2 regions of the Vreelandella sp. F11 genome follow, and region 1 is predicted to be linked to the other one. Evidence: predicted binding sites of a transcription regulator. Region 1 holds the regulator's gene; the other holds the start of a gene.
The links. Region 1 encodes FNR, which switches genes on or off when oxygen is low (the NO sensors DNR and NnrR bind a similar motif). Its sites were predicted from a motif close to TTGATNTANATCAA; they were not measured.
Positions count from the first base shown of each region.

Region 2: a site for FNR is predicted at 3,532-3,545, ahead of ACFIOZ_RS10830 (HAD-IC family P-type ATPase). Genes of this name have one in related genera too.

Region 1 covers NZ_CP170448.1:3,688,914-3,700,396, reverse strand. The annotation lists gene ACFIOZ_RS17000 (DUF294 nucleotidyltransferase-like domain-containing protein) at 1-19, shown strand, start outside; gene ACFIOZ_RS16995 (DNA polymerase III subunit epsilon) at 25-678, shown strand; gene ttcA (tRNA 2-thiocytidine(32) synthetase TtcA) at 789-1,709, shown strand; gene fnr (fumarate/nitrate reduction transcriptional regulator Fnr) at 1,702-2,448, opposite strand; gene hemN (oxygen-independent coproporphyrinogen III oxidase) at 2,531-3,964, opposite strand; gene ACFIOZ_RS16975 (sulfite exporter TauE/SafE family protein) at 4,043-4,735, opposite strand; gene ccoS (cbb3-type cytochrome oxidase assembly protein CcoS) at 4,732-4,971, opposite strand; gene ACFIOZ_RS16965 (heavy metal translocating P-type ATPase) at 4,968-7,448, opposite strand; gene ACFIOZ_RS16960 (FixH family protein) at 7,445-7,966, opposite strand; gene ccoG (cytochrome c oxidase accessory protein CcoG) at 7,973-9,409, opposite strand; gene ccoP (cytochrome-c oxidase, cbb3-type subunit III) at 9,641-10,570, opposite strand; gene ACFIOZ_RS16945 (cbb3-type cytochrome oxidase subunit 3) at 10,567-10,791, opposite strand; gene ccoO (cytochrome-c oxidase, cbb3-type subunit II) at 10,795-11,403, opposite strand; gene ccoN (cytochrome-c oxidase, cbb3-type subunit I) at 11,423-11,483, opposite strand, start outside.
Region 2 covers NZ_CP170448.1:2,375,201-2,386,683, forward strand. The annotation lists gene ACFIOZ_RS10825 (ion channel) at 1-572, shown strand, start outside; gene ACFIOZ_RS10830 (HAD-IC family P-type ATPase) at 576-3,323, opposite strand; gene ACFIOZ_RS10835 (hypothetical protein) at 3,850-4,224, shown strand; gene ACFIOZ_RS10840 (BCCT family transporter) at 4,359-5,981, opposite strand; gene ACFIOZ_RS10845 (DUF1538 domain-containing protein) at 6,265-7,752, shown strand; gene ACFIOZ_RS10850 (P-II family nitrogen regulator) at 7,749-8,099, shown strand; gene ACFIOZ_RS10855 (CBS domain-containing protein) at 8,112-8,501, shown strand; gene ACFIOZ_RS10860 (ATP-grasp domain-containing protein) at 8,614-9,861, opposite strand; gene ACFIOZ_RS10865 (YgaP family membrane protein) at 10,449-10,637, shown strand; gene ACFIOZ_RS10870 (cobyrinic acid a,c-diamide synthase) at 10,744-11,483, shown strand, end outside.

The DNA.
Region 1 (11,483 bases):
TCATTTGGAGTATTCGTGAGCGGAATGCGGCTGTTAGATCGACACGTAGCGCTATTTAGCGGTTCATTGCGCACCTTGTTGCGCCGCGAAAGTGATCGTCGGCGTTGTGCTGATTCTCCCTATGCCTGGCTGTTTCAACCCTATATGGGCGAGGAGTTGGTAGCACTCGCCTGTACGACAACGCCCACGTCGTCATCGCCGGTGATCAGTTTGGCCGCGGTGGCGCTGAGCCAGCAGCAGGTACGAACCAGCCGCGCTTTTGTGATGACGTTAGGCAATACAAAACTGCCCGAAAGTGCCGCGCTGCGCCGTCATCATTTGCTGTGCGAGGCCGGGGAGGTGCAGCCGACAAGCAGCGCTAACTTGAGCGCGTTAGTGGAATTTATCGGCAATCGACCCATAGTGGGCTGGCAGTTGGAGCAGCGTATTGGGGCGTTGAATACACTACTGACCAAGCGGCTAAATTTTGCCCTGCCCAATGCCCAGGTTGATGTGGCGAGACTGCATCAGCGCCAACTGCGGCGACTGCATCCCCAGGTAGAAGCGCCCAGCAGCTTCACCCAGGCGTTGGCATGCTGGCAGGTACCCGCCATGGGCGTGCAAAGCGTACTGGGCGAGGCCACCGCCAGCGCACTGCTGTATATGCGCCTGCAGCGCGTTATGGCACAGGCTGCTTAGGAAGGAGCGACGAGTAGTTGGGTCAAGGCGAAGAGTGTTGTTAGAATAGCCCCCAATTATTTCTGTGTAGCACCTCTTCTCTTCACCATACCCTCGGCAGTGCCTATACCATGCAATCTCTTGATCACTTTGATCCTGCTCACCTTGATACAGTTGTAGCCACCCCAGCTAACGCTGAGCAAAACCAGCCAGAGCTGGCTGATGCCAAGCAGAAACGTGAATTTAACAAGCTGCAAAAGCGTCTGCGCCGGGAAGTGGGCAATGCGATTATTGATTACCAAATGATCAATGAAGGCGATCGCGTGATGGTGTGCCTCTCCGGCGGAAAGGACAGCTACACCATGCTGGAGATTTTGCGCAACTTGCAGCGCAACGCGCCGGTCAATTTTTCACTGGTGGCGGTCAATCTGGATCAAAAGCAGCCGGGCTTTCCCGAGCATGTGCTGCCTGCCTATCTGGAGAAGCAGGGCGTGGAGTACCATATTGTCGAGCGCGATACTTACTCGGTGGTGAAGGAGAAAACCCCTGAAGGCAAAACCACCTGTGCGCTCTGTTCACGACTGCGCCGTGGCTCGCTGTATGGGTTTGCCGAAGAGATTGGCGCCAATAAAATTGCCCTGGGCCATCACCGGGAAGATATCCTCGAAACCCTGTTTCTGAATATGTTTTTCGGCGGTAACCTGAAAGCGATGCCGCCCAAGCTGTTATCCGATGATGGAAAGAATATCGTTATTCGGCCATTGGCTTACTGCAAAGAGGCAGATATTGCTGAATTTTCGCGGTTGATGGAATTCCCGATCATCCCCTGCAACCTCTGCGGCTCCCAGCCCAATATGCAGCGTCAGGTAGTCAAAGAGATGCTCGCGGAGTGGGACAAAAAGTTTCCGGGCCGCCTGGAAAGCATGTTTAAAGCGGTGACCAATATTGCACCCTCCCAGTTGGCAGACCGCAGCCTGTTTGATTTTGAAGGCTTAGAGGCCAAACAGGCGGAACTGCTGGCAGGGCGCATCCAGGCCTTTAACGTCAGCTAACCGTTTGCTCTTCCTCTTCAGCGAGGGTAATCAAGCGCGGCATGTCGAGAATGTTGACCTCTCGCCCGGAAACCGCCACCACGTTCTGCTGCTGAAAGCGGCTTAAAATGCGGCTGACGGTTTCCACCGCTAAGCCCAGGTAGTTGCCAATATCGGCTCTGGGCATTGAGAGGCGAAAACTGTAGGGCGAGTAGCCCCGGCGACGAAAACGATCCGAGAGAGTAATCAAGAAGCTCGCCAGCCGCTGATCAGCGGTTTTACGCGACAGCAGGCGCATCATACGCCGATCATCGCGTAACTCTTTACTCATGCTGCGATACAGCTGGCCACGTAGCTCAGGGATCTCTTCCGAGAGCAGATCCAGGCGGTCAAAAGGGATCTCGCATACGGTGGTGGTTTCCAGTGCAATAACGCTACCGGGATAGTGCTCTTCGTCAATGCCATCCAGCCCCACCAGTTCACTGGGCAGGTAGAAGTTTGTCAGCTGTTCGCTGCCGTTACCTTCGGCGGTGATCTGTTTCAAACTCCCTGAACGCACCGCGTAAACACTGGTGAAAGTGTCCCCCTGGCGAAACAGAGGCTCGCCTTTTTTCAGCGGCGCACGGCGGCGAATAATCGCATCGAACTGCCCCATATCGTCCAGCTCAAGGGCAAGCGGCAGGCACAGCGAGCTAAGGCTGCAGGTTTGGCAACGTGCTTCGTGGAGTAGCGAGCGCCGGCTGCTCATGGGTTCCAACATACGATGCTCCTTGAGTGGGTCAGGGTAAAATTAGTAAATTCTTACTTATTATAGTCGCGTTAGCATGCCTGCAATAAGATGATTAAACAATCTTAGAGTAGCGCTGCCCCGTTTGCCCAGAAAGATGGGCATCGAACGCCATGGCTAAATGGCGAATCAGCAGCCGCCCCATGGGCGTGGCATTAAGTTGATCACCACTACGGGTCATTAGGCCATCTTGCTCGGCGCTCTGTAAACGTTCTAGCGCGGGTGCAAAATAGCGGGGGGCATCAATATTCCAGCGCTGGCTGACCGCAGCAAGATCAATGCCCATATCGCACATCAGCCGCTCAATCACATCCCGGCGGATGAGGTCGTCGTTGCTCAGCCGCACGCCGCGTACGGTGGCGAGCTGGCCCTGATCCAACGCCGTTTCGTAGCTGGCCAGGTCACTAGGATTCTGCGCATAGACGTCATCAATGCGCGAAATCGCCGAAACGCCAAGCCCGATTAAATCGCACTGAGCATGGCTGGAGTAGCCTTGAAAATTGCGCTGTAGCGAACCTTCTCTTTGGGCAATGGCGAGGCGATCGTCTGGCCGGGCAAAGTGATCCATGCCGATATGCACATAGCCTGCCGCGGTGAGCATCTCGATGGTGGCGCGCAGAATCGCCAGCTTCTCTTCACCCCCTGGCAAGTCATCAACATTAATACGCCGCTGGGGGGCGAATCGCTCCGGCATGTGTGCATAATTAAACACTGAAAGACGCGCGGGGTTGAGGTCAATCACCTGGCGAAGCGTATTCGTAAAACTCTTTTCTGTCTGAAACGGTAAACCATAAATAAGATCAAGATTGAGCGAGCGAAAACCCAGGCGATGCGCCTCCTCCATCAGCGTTTCGGTCAGTACTCGAGGCTGAATGCGGTTAATCGCTTTCTGCACCAGCGGGCTTAAATCCTGCACGCCCAGGCTAATACGGTTAAAGCCTAACGACTGTAGGTGACGCAGGGTAAACACATCCGCTTCGCGAGGATCTATCTCAATGGCGTAATCGCGATCAACCGACGATGAAAGGCCAAAACGGGCGTCCAAGCGATCGATCAGGTCGCCCATCTGATTCAGACTGAGAAAGGTCGGCGTACCGCCACCCCAGTGCAACTGCTCCACCGGTCGTGATGTATCCAAGTGGCGGGCAGTCAGCACCATCTCGCGGTCAAGCCGGGCTATATAGGGCTCGGCCAGCGCGGTGTTCTTGGTGGCTATTTTGTTACACGCGCAGTAGAAGCAGATCTTGCGGCAGAAGGGCACGTGAACATACAGCGAGAGTGAACGCTTACTGGCATTGCTACGCTGGAGTGCCTGGGTCAGGTCGTCAGGCGTAAACTGGTCGTGAAACGACAGTGCCGTAGGGTAGGAAGTGTAGCGCGGGCCGCTAGTGTCGTAGCGGCGCAGCAGGGCTTCATCCCAAACCGGCGGCACGGGCGCTGCCGCCAAAGAAGAGGCAAGAGGTGAAACCGCAGGGGCATGAACGGGCATGAAGGGGCGCTCCGACGTGAGGTAATGCCGCTAGCCTAACCCGTGACGAAAGCGTAAAGATTGAGCCATGTCATGCTATTAGAGGTTGTGTGCCGTCAGTGCCCAGAGTTGCCAAAGGGCAAACGCGATAATAGTCAGTGCCGCCACGCTGCGCGTTGCCGGGTGACGAATCAAATGGCTGAGCTGGCGCGCGGCCAGGCCGGTGGCAAGCAGCGCGGGCAGGGTGCCCAGTCCAAACGCGCCCATGAGTAAAGCCCCCTGGAGCGGGTCGGCAATCGCTAAGCTCCAGGCCAACATGGAGTAGACTAGCCCACAGGGTAGCCAGCCCCAAATGGCCCCCAGGGCAAAGGCTTGGGGAAGATGCACCACCGGCATTAATCGCCGTCCCACAGGCTCGATAAAACGCCAGAGGCGGCGGCCAACGGCTTCGACCTTGAGCAGCCCCTTCCACCAGTTGGCGATATAGAGTGCCATCAGTATCAGCATCAGCGCGGCAAACACCTGAAGTAGCAGTCGCGCCGTGGCGGACAGCGAAAATAGCGTGCCTAGCAGGGCAACCAGTGCGCCTGCACTCATATAGCTAATAATACGGCCTGCATTGTAGCTGAGCAGTAGGCCCCCCATGCGCGCTGGATGGCGCATGCTGGGGGGCACGGCAAAGGTGAGCGCACTCATGATGCCGCCGCACATGCCAATGCAGTGGGCGCCGCCCATCAAGCCAAACACAAACGCCGCCATTAGCGGCGGCAGATCAACCCCCGTCGGATTCATGACCGTGGCTCTTGGTCGTCGGGTGTCTCTCTCGCTGCTGTTTCAGAGCGCTTCGCCTGCTGACGCTGACGACGCTGTTCAGGGCTGAAGTCGTTCTCATCTTCATCAAACAGAATACGGTGCGCCGGCCCTTCCAGGTCGTCGAACTGATCATTCTTCACTGCCCAGAAAAACGCCCAGACGGCGAGGCCGAGTAGGATTAGCGAAAGCGGAATAAGCAGATACAGAATCGTCATGCGGTTACCGGTGTTGAAGTGCCAAGCGATAGTACAGGCTGGGGGCGCCAGCGTGACAGTCGCAGGGCGTTACCGACGACTACCAGCGAGCTAAGCGACATACCAATGGCGGCTAGCCAGGGCGGTACCAGCCCCATCGCCGCCAACGGCAGCGCTGAAAAGTTATAGCACACTGACCAAATCATGTTCTGGCGCATGATACGCCGCGTTGCCCGGGAAATCTCGATGGCCTCAAAAATCCGCATCAGGCGAGGGCTGAGCAGCACCGCATCGGCGCGGGTGCGGGCTAAATCCGTCGCACCATTCATGGCAATCGCCACATCGGCACCGGCTAACACCGGCACGTCGTTGATGCCATCGCCTATCATCACCACGGTGTCGCCAGCGGCTTGAAGTGCTTTCATACGGGCCAGTTTGCCCTCGGGGCTGACGCCTGCGTGCCAGGTGGTGATATTGAGCTGGTCGGCTAAGCTTTCCACCGCATCCTGGGTATCGCCAGAGAGCAGCTCTACGCTTAAGCCCTGAGCCCGGAGGGCGTTGATTGTATCGGCAGCGTCGTCGCGGACGCCATCATGCAGGCCAAACCAGGCACGGGGTTCGCCGTTTTCGCTAAGCAGCAGCCACTGGCCTTTGGCAGGCGCTTTCATGCCATTATCCACGGCGCTATCCGTTGCGCTATCCGTTGCAAACCGGGGCTTGCCCAATCGCCACCGAGCACCGTTTAAGTGCCCTTCAAGTCCTTGCCCGGTGTGGCTGTGAATATTTTTGGCTTGCAGTGTGGCATCCCGGAATGGCCGAAAGGCGCGGGCGATGGGGTGCTCAGAGTGAGCCTCCAGAGCTGCAGCAATGGCCCTTGCGCGCTCAGCGGTGAGATCGCCTAGAGGCTGGGTTCGGGTTAGGTGCATCTCGCCGCGGGTGAGGGTGCCGGTTTTATCGAAAATCACCCGAGTCACGTTTGAGAGCGTCTCCATGGCATCGGCGCGGGTGATCAACACGCCGCGCTTACGCAGTTGTCCATGGCCTGCGGTGAGGGCTGCGGGGGTGGCTAGGGCCAGTGCACAGGGGCACGTTACCACCAGCACCGAGAGCAGAACCCAGAGCATCCGCGAGGGGTCGATAAACCACCAAGCGATCGTTACGCAGGCCGTCACTAACAGCAGGCGCAGTACAAATAGGTGCGCCATACGCGCGGCCATCTGGGCAAGCCTAGGGCGGCTGGCAAAGGCACGGTCGGTAAGGTCGACAATGCCCGCCACGCGGGCATCGCGCCCGGCGTGAGTTACCCTGATCACCAGCGGGTTTTCCATGTTTTGGCTACCGCCGGTAATGGGGTCGCCCACGCGGCGGGTGATTGGCAGGTATTCGCCGGTCAGCATTGATTCATCCAGGCTCGATTCGCCCTCTTCAATGATGCCATCAGCAGGTACGCCATGGCCGGGCTTGATCAATACACGGTCACCTGGGGCAAGTTCGCTGGCAGGCAGAATGCGCTCGCTGCCGTCGCTTTCCAGGCGCGTGGCCGAAATCGGCAGCACGCCGCTCAAGGCATTGCCGCTATGCCCACTGCGGCGTCTGGCGCGGCCCTCCACGTAGCGGCCAAACAGCAAAAAGAAGGTGAACATGGCCACCGAGTCAAAATAGACCTCGCCGACGTTAAACAGTACCGCGTAACTGCTGGCAAGATAAGCGCCACCAATCGCCAGCGACACCGGCACATCCATGCCGAGCACACCCGTACGCAGGTCGCGCAGGGCGTTGCGGAAAAACGGCTGGGCAGAAAAAAATACCACTGGCGTTGCTAGCGCAAAGGAGAGCCAGTGGAAAAGTGCGTAGAAGTCGTCACTGATCTCACCGGGGCCGGAGACATAGATCGGGATCGAGAACATCATTACCTGCATCATGCCGACGGCAGCGATAATCAGCCGTCGCACGTTCATACGCTCTTCGTGCTGCAGGCGCGCTTGGGCTTGATCGGGCTCGTAGGGCTGGGCTTCATAGCCAATGGCGGCCAGTTCGGCCAGCAGTTGCGAGAGCTTCAACTGCTGAGGATCCCAGCTCACCCGCAGGCGGTGGTGGGTTAAGTTCACCGCGCTGGAGGCTATCCCTGTTAAGGCATTCAGGCGGTGTTCGATCAGCCAGGCGCAGGCGGCACAAGTAATGCCTTCGATGGCGAGGGTCGCTTTGACGTTTCCCTCATCGCCGTCAGGATGAACAAACTGCGCCTGGAGGCCGGGATCGTCAAATACCGACCAGGTGTCAGCTTTGGCTGCCTGGCGCTCATCCGGGCGTTCGGGTAGCTCGGTACGATAGCGGTAGTAGCTCTCAAGGCCACCATCGACAATGGCGTGTGCCACCGCTTCGCAGCCGGGGCAGCAAAGCGGGTGGGTGCGTTCATCCAGGGTAATTTTCCAGGGTGCCGCAGCGGGCACCGGATTACCGCAGTGGTAGCAAGGCGCGGCAGTCGTTACATCGCTCATTCGCTTTCTGTACGTCCTCCTGGCAGCAACGCGACGCTGTTTTCATTGGGGAATGTGGCCTCACCAGTGAGGCGCCAATCAGCATTTTCTTGCGCGGGCTGAATCTGTATATACCAGCGGTAGCGCAGGTTGTCGGGCCCTTGGGTGATATAGCGGCCGTCACGAACATGCTCGAGTACGAACGACTGATCGCGGTTATCTTCGGTGGGGAAAATAAGGTCTAAATAGAGCGTGTCCGGGCGCGTGTCACCGCTTAAGTCCACCACAATATCGCTGGTTAGCGGATCGAGGCGTAGTTCGGCGCTCAGGTTCAACTCGCGTGCCTGCTCCTGCTTGGCCAGCACCATGTTAATGGCTTTGCCATGCTCGTAATAGTCTTCTTGAACGACCATGCCGTCGAAACTCTTGACCGACATAACCGCAAAGCCGCTGCTAACAATAATCGATGAAAACAGAATTCCGATTAAAAACCACGGCCAAAATTGCTTGTACCACGGTGTTACCGAGGGGGATGACATGATTTTCTATCTCCTAATATCGCCCAGGAAGCTGGTCTCGCGCTCAAGGCGAATATCCGCATCCTGCTGGGCCTGCAGCGTGAATACAATGGGGTGGCTGGGCTGCTGTAAGTCGTCGGGGTTTGCCGTCACAGTGACCACTTCCAGGCGCGACGCCCCGGCCGGTACGCTAATGGATCGGCTGTCCAGGGATAGGCTGGGTAATCCGGCAACGCTCAGCTGGTAGGTGTGGTCTTGATCATCCAGGTTACGAATGGTCAGGCTAAACACATTGCTAATCTGGCCGTCACGAGTCACTTGGTAAAGCTGGGTACGTTCGCGCTCAGCGTCAAAATTGAGCGGCATGCGGTCGTTAATGGCCCAGGCAAAGGCGCCCATCATCAGCACCAGAGCGGCGAAGTAGCCGAGCAGACGCGGGCGCATGATATGGCTCTTTTTACCCTCAAGGGCGTTTTCGGTGGTGTAGCGCACCAAACCTCGTGGGTAGCCCATTTTGTCCATTACGCTGTCGCAGGCATCGATACAGGCAGCGCAGGTAATACACTCATACTGCAGCCCATCGCGAATATCGATGCCGGTAGGGCAGACCTGCACACAAAGCTCGCAGTCGATACAGTCACCATAGCCAGCCTCGCGGGCTTCAAGATGGCTCAGGCTTTTCTTGCGACGCCCACGGGGTTCGCCGCGTGACTCATCGTAGGAGACGATCAATGTGTCGCGGTCAAACATAACCGATTGAAAGCGCGCGTAGGGGCACATATAGATGCAGACTTGCTCGCGCAGCCAGCCAGCATTGAGATAAGTAAAAACCAGGAAAAAACCGACCCAGAAGTAAGACCAGCCATGGGCCTCCAGAGTGGGCAGTTCCGCCACCAATTCGCGAATCGGGGTGAAGTAACCCACAAAGGTGACGCCGGTGGCGAGGGCTATGAGCAGCCAGGCGGCGTGCTTGGCTCCTTTGCGCCAGGCTTTCTCCGCGTTCATTGGCTGGCTGTCGAGTTTAATGCGCCGGTTGCGCGAACCCTCAATACGGTGTTCAAGCCAAATGAATAGAAACGTCCAAACGCTTTGCGGGCAGGTATAGCCGCACCATACGCGGCCAGCAAAAACGGTAATAAAAAACAGCCCAAAGGCGCAGATAATCAGTAGCCACGACAGCAGGATGAACTCCTGAGGATAAAAGGTGGCGCTAAAAATATGGAATTCACGGTTAGGCAGGTCAAATAGAATTAACGGACGACCGCCGATGTTAATCCACGGTAAGAGAAAAAATGCCAGCATTAACGCCCAGTTGGCGCTGCGCCGTAGTTTCTGGAAAACGCCCTTAATTTCGCGCACATAAATATGGCGACGCTTGGCGTACATTTCCTGGGTAACCGTTTCAGAGGGGGTATGGTGCCCCACCGGGTTCGGCGTGACGTCTTGGCTTGGTATCTTTTCCATGGCGATATTTCCCGGCTCAGAAGGCAGGAGAGATGGCACCCTTTCATTAACTGAATTGCTCAGTTAATCAAGGTGCTTGGTAAAATTTTAGTACTTAGTTAATTTTGATGCTTAGTCGGTCTTAGGTGCTTCGCTAATATTGTATCGGGTTGGGTATAAAGAAAGGGTGCGGTTTGGGGCCGCACCCTTGCTTGGTTAGCGTTACTGATGGTTGCCGCTATCAGCGGTCAATCAGTCCGCGAGGCGCAGGCTATACACGTAGGCCGCAACCAGGTGAACACGCTCTTCACCGATATATGCCGCTTGCGCAGGCATATGACCGTTACGGCCATTGCGCAGCGTTTGACGGATAGAGTCACCCACTTCTTGGCCCGGTGCCAGGTAAAGCCAGATGTCATCGGTCAAGTTAGGCGCACCAAGAGCCGTGTTGCCCGTTCCGCTTGGCCCGTGGCAGGCAGCACACACCGCCATAAAGGTGCTTTCGCCCTGTTCGGCCCGCTCCTCGTCATGCTCCTCATTTGACAGCGATAGAACGTATTGGGTTAGATTTTCGATATTGTTCTGCCCCAACTGCTGCCAGGCGGGCATGAGGCCATTACGACCGTTGTTAAGTGTGGTCAGAATATTTTCTGGTTCACCACCGTATAGCCAGTCGTCATCGGTCAGGTTGGGAAAGCCGTAACCACCCTGAGCGTTGGAGCCGTGGCATACCGCGCAGTTGTTTTGGTAGATGCGCTCAGCCACCTGCATCGCTTCGGGGTCTTCGGCAAGCTCCGGAATGGGGACTTCCTGGTACTGGGAAAAAATCGGCGTGAAGCGCTCTTCGGCCTGAGCGACTTCCTCTTCCCACTGCCCCTCCTGAGACCAGCCTAATAACCCTGCGTAGTTGCCCAGGCCGGGGTAAAACACCAGATAGCCCAGTGCAAAGACCACCGTTAAAACGAAGAGTTGGAACCACCACTTTGGCAGTGGGTTGTCATACTCTTCGATACCATCGGCCGCGTGGCCAGTGGTTTCTACGTTACCGTCCGCGTCAGGCGTTTTATCGGTGCGGCGGTTGGCCAGCAGTATCCATACACTCAGCGCTATCGTGCCCAGCGTAATGATAATGATCCAGGCGCTCCAAAAGCCGGATAGGGAGTCACCCCATAAATTATTCATATATTCTTATCTCCCCTGTCGTCGCGGGAATGCACTTCGCTGTCGCGTTTACGCGGAGCGTGCTTGTCACTGGTCGGTAGCTCATCGTCGTCGGCAAAGGGCAAATTAGCTGCTTCGTCGAAATCTGGCTTGCGTCGCTTTGAGTACGCCCAGAGGGCGATGCCGATAAAAGCGATAATCAAGATCAGCGTGATGAGACCGCGAAAAGTTCCCGTATCCATAACTTAACGAGTGCCCTCGAGCACGGTTCCAAGCTGCTGTAGATAGGCCACCAGGGCAGTAATTTCCTGGGTGCCGCGAACCTCTGCAGTAGCGTTGGCAATATCTTCGTCGGTGTACGGCACGCCTAGCTGGCGCAGTGTGCGCATTTTAGCCGGAGTAGCCTCACCATCGAGGGTATTTTCAAACAGCCAGGGGTAAGCCGGCATGATGGATTCGGGCACTACGTCGCGGGGATTGTAGAGGTGGGCGCGGTGCCAGTCATCGCTATAGCGGCCACCGACGCGCGCCAGGTCTGGCCCGGTGCGCTTGGAGCCCCACAGGAAGTTATGCTCGTAGACCTGCTCGCCCGCCACATTGTAGTGGCCGTAGCGTTCGGTTTCGGCGCGGAATGGGCGCACCATTTGCGAATGACAGCCCACGCAACCTTCGCGGCGATAGATGTCTCGGCCTTCGAGTTCCAGGGCGGACAGCGGCTCCAGGCCTTCGACCGGCTCGGTTGTCTGCTTCTGGAAAAACAGTGGGACGACCTCCGCCAAGCCGCCGAAACTGATCACGACAAGGATCAACACGGCAAGCAGGCCAACGTTCTTTTCGACAATCTCGTGTTTCATTGGTCTCAACTTCCCCGGTTTAGGCAGCTTGTGGCGCTGAATGGCTGATGGCCTCACGACGCTTAACGGTCATGTACACA
Region 2 (11,483 bases), 1.3 Mb from region 1:
TAAAATTTATTAAGGGAGAGAGCTTCTCCAATGCTGAACTTCTCAAGCGGGCCGGGGTTGAGAGCGCCAGCCGCATTATCATCTACGACACGAGCGATGAGCGGGTTGCGACCGTCGCGCTGAGTGCCTACAGCCTTAAAGCAAAAAATGCCCATATCGTCGCCCACTGCGCCAATCCCGATACTGCAGCCATGTTGCGACGTACCTTGCCAGGTATTGAATGCACCCAGGCCCTAGCACTGGAAATGCTGGTTCGCTCAGCTTCCGATGCGGGAATATCGCGGGTCGTCAACGAACTACTCGCCGTTGATCGTGGCGCAACCCAATACCAAACCCGATTAATGCAGCCGCCTGCCGGTGCCACCTTTGGCGACTTATTTATGCAAGCAAAAAAGGTTTGCAACGCCACCGTGCTAGGCCTTGCCAACAGCAGCGATGACAGCGAAGGCAGCATGCTTAACCCTGCTACTGATCGACCACTGAAGGATGGGGACATTATTTACTACATGGCCAATACACGTCTTTCACAGCAACAACTGAGCGAGCTGCTCACCGAGGCGCACACAGTGTAGGGCTTAGGCGTTGTTGCTGGCTTGGGTGTTTTCTCCCCGCCGCAACACTACCTTCTCAACTTCCAGCACTATCATCATAGCGACACCGATAGTGATGATTAACACCCCATCGGTAATCCTCACTGGCCGAGTATCAAACAGGTGATGCATTATCGGTAGATACGTGAAGGCAAGCTGAGCAATGAAGACCAACGTCACCGCTATCAACACAGCGGGGGTTCCCAACACGCCACGCCAGTTAAACGAAGTCATGTGCAGGTAGCGCACATTGAACAGATAGAACACTTGAAGCACTACGATGGTGTTAACCACTAAAGTACGGCTCAAGGGCAGCTCATCTCCTCGGCCAAGCGAGTAGAAGAACATCCCCAGTGCTGCTATCAGGAACAAAAACGACACAAACACGATGCGCCATACCAGGAAGGGGGTCAATAACCCCTGCCCTGGAGGCCTTGGCCGACGCTGCATGACATTGGGCTCAGCCTTCTCAAAAGCCAGCGACAAGCCGAGAGTGACCGCCGTGATGAGATTGATCCATAGGATCTGGACGGCTGACATCGGCATGGCGAAATTAAACACAATCGCGGCAATGACAGCCAGCACTTGGCCCCCATTGGTCGGTAACGTCCAAGCCGTCACCTTGCGAATATTGTCGTAGACCACTCGGCCTTCATTCACTGCAGCCACGATAGAGGCGAAGTTATCGTCGAGCAGAACCATCTGTGAGGCTTCTTTTGCCGCATCGGTGCCTTTATGTCCCATACCAACACCGACATTTGCCTGCTTCAACGAGGGCGCATCATTAACGCCATCACCGGTCATAGCCACGATGGCACCGGTCGCTTGCAGCGCTCGAACAATACGCAGTTTATGTTCGGGGTTAGTACGGGCAAAAACACTGGTCTCGCGAACGATGTCAGGTAGATCACTATCAGCAATGTCGTCAAGTTCACGCCCCGTTATTACGTGCGGGTCATCATCAAGCCCTAACTGGCGCGCAATAGCCGCTGCCGTCGCGGCGTGATCGCCGGTAATCATTTTCACCCTAATACCGGCGGAATGGCACTCTTTAATGGCGGCCATTGCCTCCTCCCGCGGCGGGTCGATAAAGCCGATTAAGCCAACAAAAACCAACTCATCATCGAGGTCAGCAAACGACAGCTTATGGGAGCTGGATGAAACCTGCTTAGTCGCTAAACCGAGCACTCGCTCGCCCTGGGCAGCCGCCTCTGCGATACGTGCCGTCCAGGCATCCTTGTCCAGCGGCACACTTCCCTCATCAGCCGCCTGAAGTGAGCATAACTGCAGCAATTCGTCCGGAGCACCCTTGACGAATACCCTAGCCCCCTCCGTCGCATGGCAGTTTAGCGTGGCCATAAAGCGGTGCTTGGCATCAAAAGGGATCTCGGCAACGCGGGGCCACTCGTGCCGGGTAGCATCAGGCTCCAAACCAGCCTTGATGGCCAACACGACTAGTGCCCCTTCCATAGGATCGCCTATCGCGTGCCACTCTCCATCGCTATCGATCAGTTGAGCATCGTTGCATAGTAGTCCGGCCAAGATCAGGCTATCGATATCCGTCGGCCACGTATCTTTAGTGGCCTTCTCCGCCGTCTCTGCTGTTAATTGCCCTTCCGGCGCATAGCCCGCCCCCGACACCGTCATGCGGCCACTAGGGGCCTCCAGTCGACGCACGGTCATTTCGTTACGTGTTAGCGTACCGGTTTTGTCAGAGCAGATGACTGACGTTGCCCCGAGTGTTTCAACTGCGGGCAGCTGGCGGATAGCGGCGTTGCGTCGCGCCATACGCTGCACACCGATAGCCAGGGTAATGGTAATGACTGCTGGCAGGCCTTCTGGTATTGCTGCGACGGCCAAGGCCACCACCGCTATGAGCGCCTCCGACCAGACATGACCGCGCATCAATACCGCGAAGGCAAACAGTACGACTGTGACAGCCAACGTAACCCAGGTGAACTGCTTGCCGAAGCGATTGATCTGCTGCAGCAACGGCGTGGTGAGTGGTTGAACATCGCGCAGCAGCGTACTGATACGACCGATCTCAGTATCACTCCCGGTGGCCACCACAACCCCTGTCGCTTGCCCAGTGGCTACCAGCGTGCCCGAATAAGCCATGGAGTGGCAGTCGCCTAACGCGGCCTCCTTTGGTGCTGGTGCCACCCGCTTCTCTGCCGCCACCGACTCGCCGGTCAAAATAGCTTCCTCGATTTGCAATGAGCTGGCACGAATCAGGCGCAGGTCTGCAGGCACGCGATCTCCTGCCTCCAACGAAACAATGTCACCCAAAACAATCTCATCGACGGGCACTTCAGTATGTTTTCCTTCCCTAACCAGGTGGGCGTGTGGTGCGATAAGGTTGCCGATTGCATTGAGTGCTTTCTCTGCCTTGCCTTCCTGCACAAAGCCGACCACGGCGTTGACCAAAACCACGGCAACAATGACCGACGCATCCACAAAATGCCCCAGCAAAGAAGCAGCGACGGCAGCCGCCAACAGGAAATAGATCAGTGCGTTATGAAAATGCGCGAAGAATCGAAGCAGCAGATGTCGGCCAGCAACTGCCGGCAACTGGTTACGTCCATACTTCTCTAAGCGCCTTGCCGCCTCATCTACGCTTAGCCCCGATGGTGAAGTCTTCAAGTCGGCAAGGACATCCTCGGCGAGCCTGGCATGCACTGCTTGTGGCAAGTTTTCTGATGGCACAACGGTGTTGGCAGTAGGGGTTTCCATGCTGTCTCCCAAACAAGCTAAAATTGAAGCAGTAAGGTCTTGTCGTCACAGGTTGAAGCACCACCGTTACAGTGTCTGCCATCTCCTTGACCGGCTCGTAAAAGGTTGGCGACTGTAACCGTTGATTCACGATATGCACTACCTTGGAGTGAGCGCGCTTTCAGTAAACCTCAATGACATAAATAGCATGGTTTTATCAGTTAACTCATTGATCTTGAGCAAAGAGCATAGATAATGCCCCTGCCATGCCTAAATTAAAAATAATGCTCATTTTTCAACTTCTATTATTTAGCCTAAATTAGCTGTGAACATTTTTTAATGTCAGCACACCTGCAAAGATATAGAGAAAATTCAATAAAACCGGAGACATAAGTCGTATTGCAACCAGCGCCCATTATACTTAACGGTTAATTATTAATAATTACTTCGCATTAAAACATTGATATCGATCAATGTAGTAACAATTAAATTTTTCAGTAAAAGCAGTGAATACTATACTTCTCTCATCACGTGAGGAGGACAAACAATGACAACATCAGCGTTTCAAAAAGCTTCCCCTAATACAGCCAATACCAAAGTATTTAATAACAATGACTTGCTTGTTTTTTGGTATCAACCTTGGGTTGAAACATCCAATTCGGCGGCCAAGCTGCACTGTATTTGGCTGGAAACAATTAATGACGCATTTCGCCATGAAATCGACTTCCTTGCGACCATGGCACCCGTTTATAGCAAGCTTACACACTGCATGCTGGGCTTCAACGGGCCTCTGACGCCGGAATCGATGACATCCTGCTACCACCAAATCGCTGGCGAGATGACAGAAGCCACATTCAACCGCATGCGCAGCGTGTCGGAACTCAGTGAAGACTTCAAAGAGCGTCTTTGGTGTGAACTATAGGAACTGACACCGATGCGGTCATCAACAGACGGTCACAGCGCCCAAATGCAGTGGCGCATTTGAAGAGCGGTGGCTGGGGACATGCCCAGCCACCGCTCCTCTATTTAATACCTACTGTTTAACTATCTACTTGCCTATTCATCCGGCGCTAACTCCTCGCGCTTAGGGGGATTGCCCACTCTTACCTCACTAAGATCCTCATGGGAAAGGCCCCGGTACAACGCGAACATCATAGCGAACACCAAAATGAACATCGGTAGGCCAACTACCGTAATCACCTCCTGCAAAGCGGTAAGCCCGGCATCACCTGCAAGCACAATGAGCATCGCGGCCAGCATGCCCTCAGAGACGCCCCAAAACACGCGTTGGTGCCATGGGCCCGGATCCGCGCTGCCGGTGCATAGCATATCAACAACCAGGGATGCAGAGTCGGATGAGGTGGCAAAGAAGATAGCGACGATCACAACGGCCAAACCCTGGATTAAGGTGGCAGCCGGGAAATTCTCAAAGAACGCGAACATGGCGAGTGGAATGCTTTCACCTACGGCGGCAGATAAAAGGCCAGCCTGCTCGCCCAGCGCTTCTCGGGCATCAGCGCCAATCCCATCAATCTCCATTGCCGACCAACCAAAGATCGCGAACCAGACCAGCGTGAAGATGGAGGGGGCGAAAAGCACGCCAAGAACGAATTCGCGAATGGTACGCCCACGTGAAATGCGCGCTACAAAGATACCGATAAATGGCGACCACGTCACCGTCCAGGCCCAATAGAAGACTGTCCAGCTACCCTGCCACCCCCAGGCGCCGCCCTCTCTGGAGTAGCTTGCAAGCGTGTCATTCCAGAACGCCATCGGCAGCAGGTTCGTTATGTAGAGGCCGAAGGTTTCGACTACAGCACGCAAAAGGAAAACGGTCGAACCGGTAAAGAGCACAAACAACAAAAGGCCAACGGCCATGGCGATATTGATATTGGAGAGACGCTTCACGCCTGAATCGAGACCCGCAACAATCGACCCCACGGCGACAGAGGTGAGTATGGCGATGATGATTACTTTGGTGATAACGGCATCTGGAATATCAAACAGTTCCGTTAGCCCCGCGTTGATCTGTTGGGTGCCCAAGCCTATAGAGACAGCTACCCCAAACAGCGTGCCCAGTATCGCGAAGACATCAAGGGATTTGCCAAGAGGCCCGTAAATACGCTCACCTAGCAGCGGATAAAATACTGAACTAAAGCGCATCGGCAGGTTGTAGCGATAGATGAAGTACGCAAACGCCAACCCTGGCATCGTGAAAATCGCCCAGGTATGTAGCCCCAGATGATAGATCGAAAAACTCATGGCATCGTCGGCGGCTTCCACAGAGAAAGGCACAACATCCGGCCTGGGGGGGTTAGAAAAGTGGGAAATAGGCTCCGCCACCCCCCAGAACATCAATACCGTGCCAATCCCCCCCGCAAACAGCATGGTGAACCAGGAAATATTATCGTAGGCTGGCTTTGCATCATTGCCACCCAAACGGATCGCCCCGTAACGGCTAAGCGCCGCCCAGAGCAGAAAGGCCACCCAGCTCGTCACCCCTAAAATAAAGAACCAGCCAAGGTTGGTAACGATCCACTCCCGCCCGGCACCAAAGGCCGCCCCTATGGGACCCGGCGCAATCAGTAGCACCACAAGAAAAAGGATCATGATCCCTGCGGACGTAAAAAAAATAGTGGGATCCGTCTTGAGACCCAGTTTCTTCGCTAGTGCATCCATTATTATTCCTCCCTTGTCGTTCCAACAACATAGGAGTCATTGGCCGATAACGCCAAGGCGTCAGCGAACCGTGTTTGTCACTACGAGAGCTCCACCGCTTGACGATGGGTACGTACGTGCGAGATTAACGCCCTCAATATAAACGGTTGTTGCTTAGCTTGGGGAAGTCTCCGAATCTGATCATCTCTGACTCAAGTCATTTTCAGTGGGCTGTAACATGCTATTGTTTAGCCACCTGATAAATCACAGGCACGCACGCTCATCGTTAACAGAGAGGTACTCAGTGTTCTACGTTCGCGCTTTCGGCCAATCGTTGCTACACGCCTTGAAAAATTTGTTGCCGATTGTGGCGGTCGTGGTGTTTTTCCAATTGGTCGTACTTCAACAAGCGCCTGAAAATACGCTGAGCATGGCAGTCGGTTTGTTAATCGTGGCGGTAGGCGTTGCGCTGTTTCTTCAGGGCCTTGAGTTGAGCATTTTCCCGGTCGGCAAAAGCTTATCCAATCAATTTGCCAAAAGAGGCTCGGTGCCGATTCTGCTGGCGTTTGGGTTTGCGATGGGATTTTCTGCAGTGGTCGCCGAACCAGCGCTAATTGCGGTCGCTCAACAAGCCCAGGATATTAGCGCCGGCAAAATCGATGCACTTACACTCCGCTTACTGGTTGCCACCTCCGTCGGCATGGTCATTGCGCTGGGGGTTTTCCGTATTATCATCGGCTACCCTCTGCACTGGTTTATGATCATAGGCTACATCACGGTGGTCATTGTCACCTGGTTTGCCCCGGAAGAAATTATCGGCCTAGCTTATGACTCAGGGGGCGTCACCACCAACATTGTCACGGTTCCCCTGATTGCTGCCCTGGGCATTGGCCTGGCCGCGTCCATTCGCGGTCGAAATCCGCTGACCGATGGTTTCGGATTGGTTGCACTGGCTGTCATGGTGCCGATGATCACCGTGCAGCTCTACGGCATTATCGTCTACAGCGGCGGGGGCTTAGACGATGTGCAGGTGCTGGCTCTAAAGGATGAAGGTAACGCTATTTCAGGCGCGCTGAAAATGCTGTTGCAGCTGGCTGAGATGATACGAGACGTACTGCCCATCATACTGACCATCCTATTTTTCCAATACATTGTACTGCGGCGCGGACTCTCTAATCCTCGCAAAATAGTGTTTGGCTTTGTGCTGGTCATTTTTGGGCTCTACGCCTTTGTGGTGGGACTTAAAATGGGGCTTTTCCCGATCGGCACCAGCATGGCCGAACAACTCATCGAGCTGGAACGCTTCGGCTTTATTTATCTATTTGCCTTCATGATTGGGTTTGCCACCACCATGGCCGAACCGGCGTTGCTGGCGGTGGGCAAGCAAGCAGAAGAGGCTGCCGCAGGGCGGATTAACGGCAACGCTATCCGACTACTGGTTGCCCTTGGCGTGGCCATTGGCATCAGCATTGGCGTGCACCGGATCATTGTCGGTGGCTCAATGCATTACTACATAATGAGTGGCTACACACTCGTGATCATCCTGACCGCTCTAGCGCCTAAATACATCGTTGCCCTGGCTTACGACTTGGGCGGCGTCACTACATCAGAGGTCACTGTGCCACTGGTAACAGCACTAGGCATTGGTTTAGCCGCCAATATTGAGGGCCGTAGCGTCCTGATTGACGGTTTCGGGCTGATTGCTTTCGCGTCTATTTTCCCTATTGTTACCGTTATGACCTATGCCATTGTGATGCATTGGTGGACAAATCGCAGAGAGGTGCACTCATGAAGTTTTCCGTTCTCGTTGCCATTGTTCCGGAAGATCAGGAACAGGAATGCATCGATTCCGCCCGTGATCTTGGCGCCGGAGGCATTACGGTGATGACGGGTCGTGGCATAAGCAATACCGCCAAGAAAACCTTTTTCGGGCTTACCTACGATGGTAGCCAGAGCGTTCTGGTAATGGTGCTCGAAAAAAGCCTGTCACTGCAAATTCTAAAAGCCATTCAACAGCAACTGATGCCCCAGGAAAACGACTCTCAGGGGCTGGTGTTTACCTTTCCGCTAGAGCATCTCGGCGGCATTGACGTATCCCAGTTCCATAAATTTGAACAACACTTGAAAGAGAATATTTGAGGAGCTTCAGTGATGAAACTGGTCAAAGATGTGATGGTTAGCGATGTGGCTTGCGTTTCACCCTTTGCTAAACTTCGGGAAGCGCTAAGCTTGATGAAGAAGCATAGCGTAAAATCGTTGGTCGTTGAGAAACAGCATCCCAACGATGCCTATGGGCTTATCACCTACACCAATGTTCTTAAAACAGTGGTGGCTGAGGAAGGCGATATCGACCTTCTTAACGTCTATGACGCCTGCGCCAAACCAGCGCTGTCGGTCGGCAAAAGCCTGTCAGTACGGCAGGTAGCAGCAATGATGACCGAACACCGGGTAAAGCGAATTTTGGTACTGGAAGACAACGACCTGCTAGGCTTTGTCACCATGGACGATATCATGGCGGTACTACTGGAGCAGGTAGAGTAGTCGCCAGTTAACATTGATAAGCCACAAAAGGCGCCGCTACCCGCATCCGGATACTTAGTCCTCCAGATACGGATAAAAGCGCCCATCGTTAGGCATTACGCGTTAGTCAGCGTTAGACGTAAAAGTCCAGATCCTCTTGGGCTTTCAGCAGATCGCGCATTTTGATGGGATCGTCACCAAAGAAGAAGATCAGACCCCAGTGTGTTCCGAAGGCGGACCGGTCAGGCACCGTCTCTTCAGCGGGTGCAACCAGTTCATGTGACTCGAAGTAAGGGTGATTAATCGTTTCTTCGGGCATTTCCAGCTTGCTCACCACACGACGGCGTGGATACACGCCAAAGCAGCCTGCATACCCCTTAGCATCGACAACTTCTTTGGGGAAGAAGGCAGCTACCTCCTCTTTGGTACTCTTCGGGTCGAACACCAGCATTGATGCCTGATAAGCGTTAAATCCGTAGGCCTTCTCAATCAGCTCAAACGCTTTAAAGCCGGGTGGGCGGTAAGCAACCTCGCCAAAGTACATTTCACCGTCAGCCGTTACGAAGTACTCGGGATGAATCAAGCCAAACTGGATATCGAAGGTTTTGATCAGCAATTCGATCTGCTTGGTGATCGCATTGCGCCAGCTCTCGAGTTCTGCGGTTGCGGGTACAAATACCGAGTAGCCTAACGTCACATATTCCGAAATGTTCAGAAACTGAATTTTTCCATCGTGTATCCAGGCTTCAACGGCAAACTCCCAGCCGCTCAAGTGGCTTTCCATCAGCAGCGGATACTCTTCATCCGGGATGTTATCGATCTCTTCTATCGTGCGAATCATGCGGTGGCCAAGACAACCGGCCTTGTCGAACGCTTTGACGTGAATCGGGTCATCCGGATCACCATCCAGTTTAAGCAACGTCTGATTGACGCGCTTCATAAAGCGGACAATATCCTCTTTCTCGTGCGCCTCTTCGAATATCCCTACGCGGATACCACCCAACTGCGCGCGGCGCTTCATCAACGCCTTGTCGCGGAACAGAATGGACTGCCCGAACATGCGTGGGCTGTCGAGGAGAACAGAGTTGATCGCGCCCGACCACTCAACGGTTTCTTCGAACAGCGGGATGGCAACATCGACTCCCTCCTCCTTCAACCGTTCGGCAATTTCCATGGAGCGATCATTCAGTCGAATAAAGTCCCACGGAATGAAAGGAATATTATTAGCGGCGCAGAAATCCGCTGCCCACTCGGGCGCTACAACGATGTAACGACGGTCAAATTTTTGCGCCGCCTTGATCGCATTGATGCTCCAGCCCAGTAGAGCGATATAACCTTTGTTTGGATCTTTAGGGGTCTCCGTGCCTTTGACCGAGTCCATTTCAGGATCACGCCAGGCCGCTATTGCTTCGGGCATTTGCTTTTCTGATGATATCGACATTCGATGTCCTCCTTGCTGGTTGACCCAAAGTGACGGGGCTGAGATTGGAGCGCACCAAGTGAGCTGAGCCGCAGTCATTTGTGTTCAGGAGCGATTGAGCAAGCCAGCATTAGGAAAGTTTTTAGCGCACCCGTGTAACTAAGTTAGTCGATCCAGTTACATATGGCAATTAATCTGTAGAGTTTCTGTTGAATAACTGTAGAAGTTATCTCGCTGATAGATGGGCATAATTTCTAAAGCGCTGTTGACCAACAGAACCACATACATCGAAAAAAATCAGAAGATCGAGCCCTTATTTACGCGTCTTCGATTAACCACCATCATGCTCAGCGGCGTCTTCGGGCAACCATTAAAATTCCACTGGCTTGATATGGATCAAGCTACGGCCACTTGCCTAGTGTTCTTAACTGGAAAGACGGCTATGATCGAAAGGCAATATGTTATTACGTTATTCCAAAAGTTAATAAAAGCCCTTAGAACTAGCGCTTAAAACTAATGAACACCAAACTCAGCTTGAGGAGTACGCTATGAGCCGCAACATCGGTGGTATCGATAAAATTTTACGCATCCTGGTGGGGATTGTACTGATCGTACTGGCTCTAACAGGCACCATTGGCGTCTGGGGCTGGATCGGTGTACTGCCGTTAGCCACCGGGTTATTTAACTACTGTCCAGCCTACAAGCTCTTCGGTCTCAATACCTGCAAGATTAAATAGCGGCTCACACTCAGTGGCCTGCCGTTGCACAACGGGTGCTTAGCGTCCCAACCTCGGTTACTCTACACTTCTGTTTGCGCTCCATGACTGAAGGATAGCCGTACCTATGTTGGGATTCCTGCAGGGATTTTCCTATGGCCTGTTTATGACCTGCCTGCCCTGGCTACTGGTCGGCCTGTTCAATCCTGGCTTGGCGGTTCCAGTGATGGCGCCCAGTCGCCTCCAGGTGATCGCCCGCTATTGCCTGGTAGTCCCTTCCATCAGCATGCTGCTGTGGCTGACCTCCCTATGGGGCGGGTTCAGCCCTAGCCTGTTTGGTTGGCTTACAGGCCTTGTCGCCATTCCTGTGGCACTTCCCGCCGAGCGAACGCTACGCGGCTGGCTCGCCCGCCGTCGCCAGCGTCGCCATGAGGCCCAAAGAGAAGCTGAAGCGCAGCGCCGCCGTGCTCAAGAGGAACGCAATGCCTTTGAAGCGGGCGTCTTGGTGCTTGATCCCGCAAGACCACCCGAGGGAGCCAGCGATTTGGTTTTGGCCATGTGTCGGGTCAAGCAGCGCCTTCTCGACGTCCAGCGCCCTGATCTAGCGATCCTCTCAGATCGGCTCTACAGCCGCTACCGGCACGTGATGGACGTGCTGGGTGAGCGGTTCCACACTGGCGAGCTGGCCTTCGAACGTTCGCAAGGCCTGGTCACTCAAGTGTGCTTTGGCGCGGTTGATACATTGACAACCATGGCCTCACAAGCACGTGGAGTGGTGAGTGTGGATGGCAACTACGTGAGAAGTCGGCTGGAGCGGGAGGGCAAACGGTTAAGCGATGAGGAACGAGGCGCCCTGGTGCGACGCCT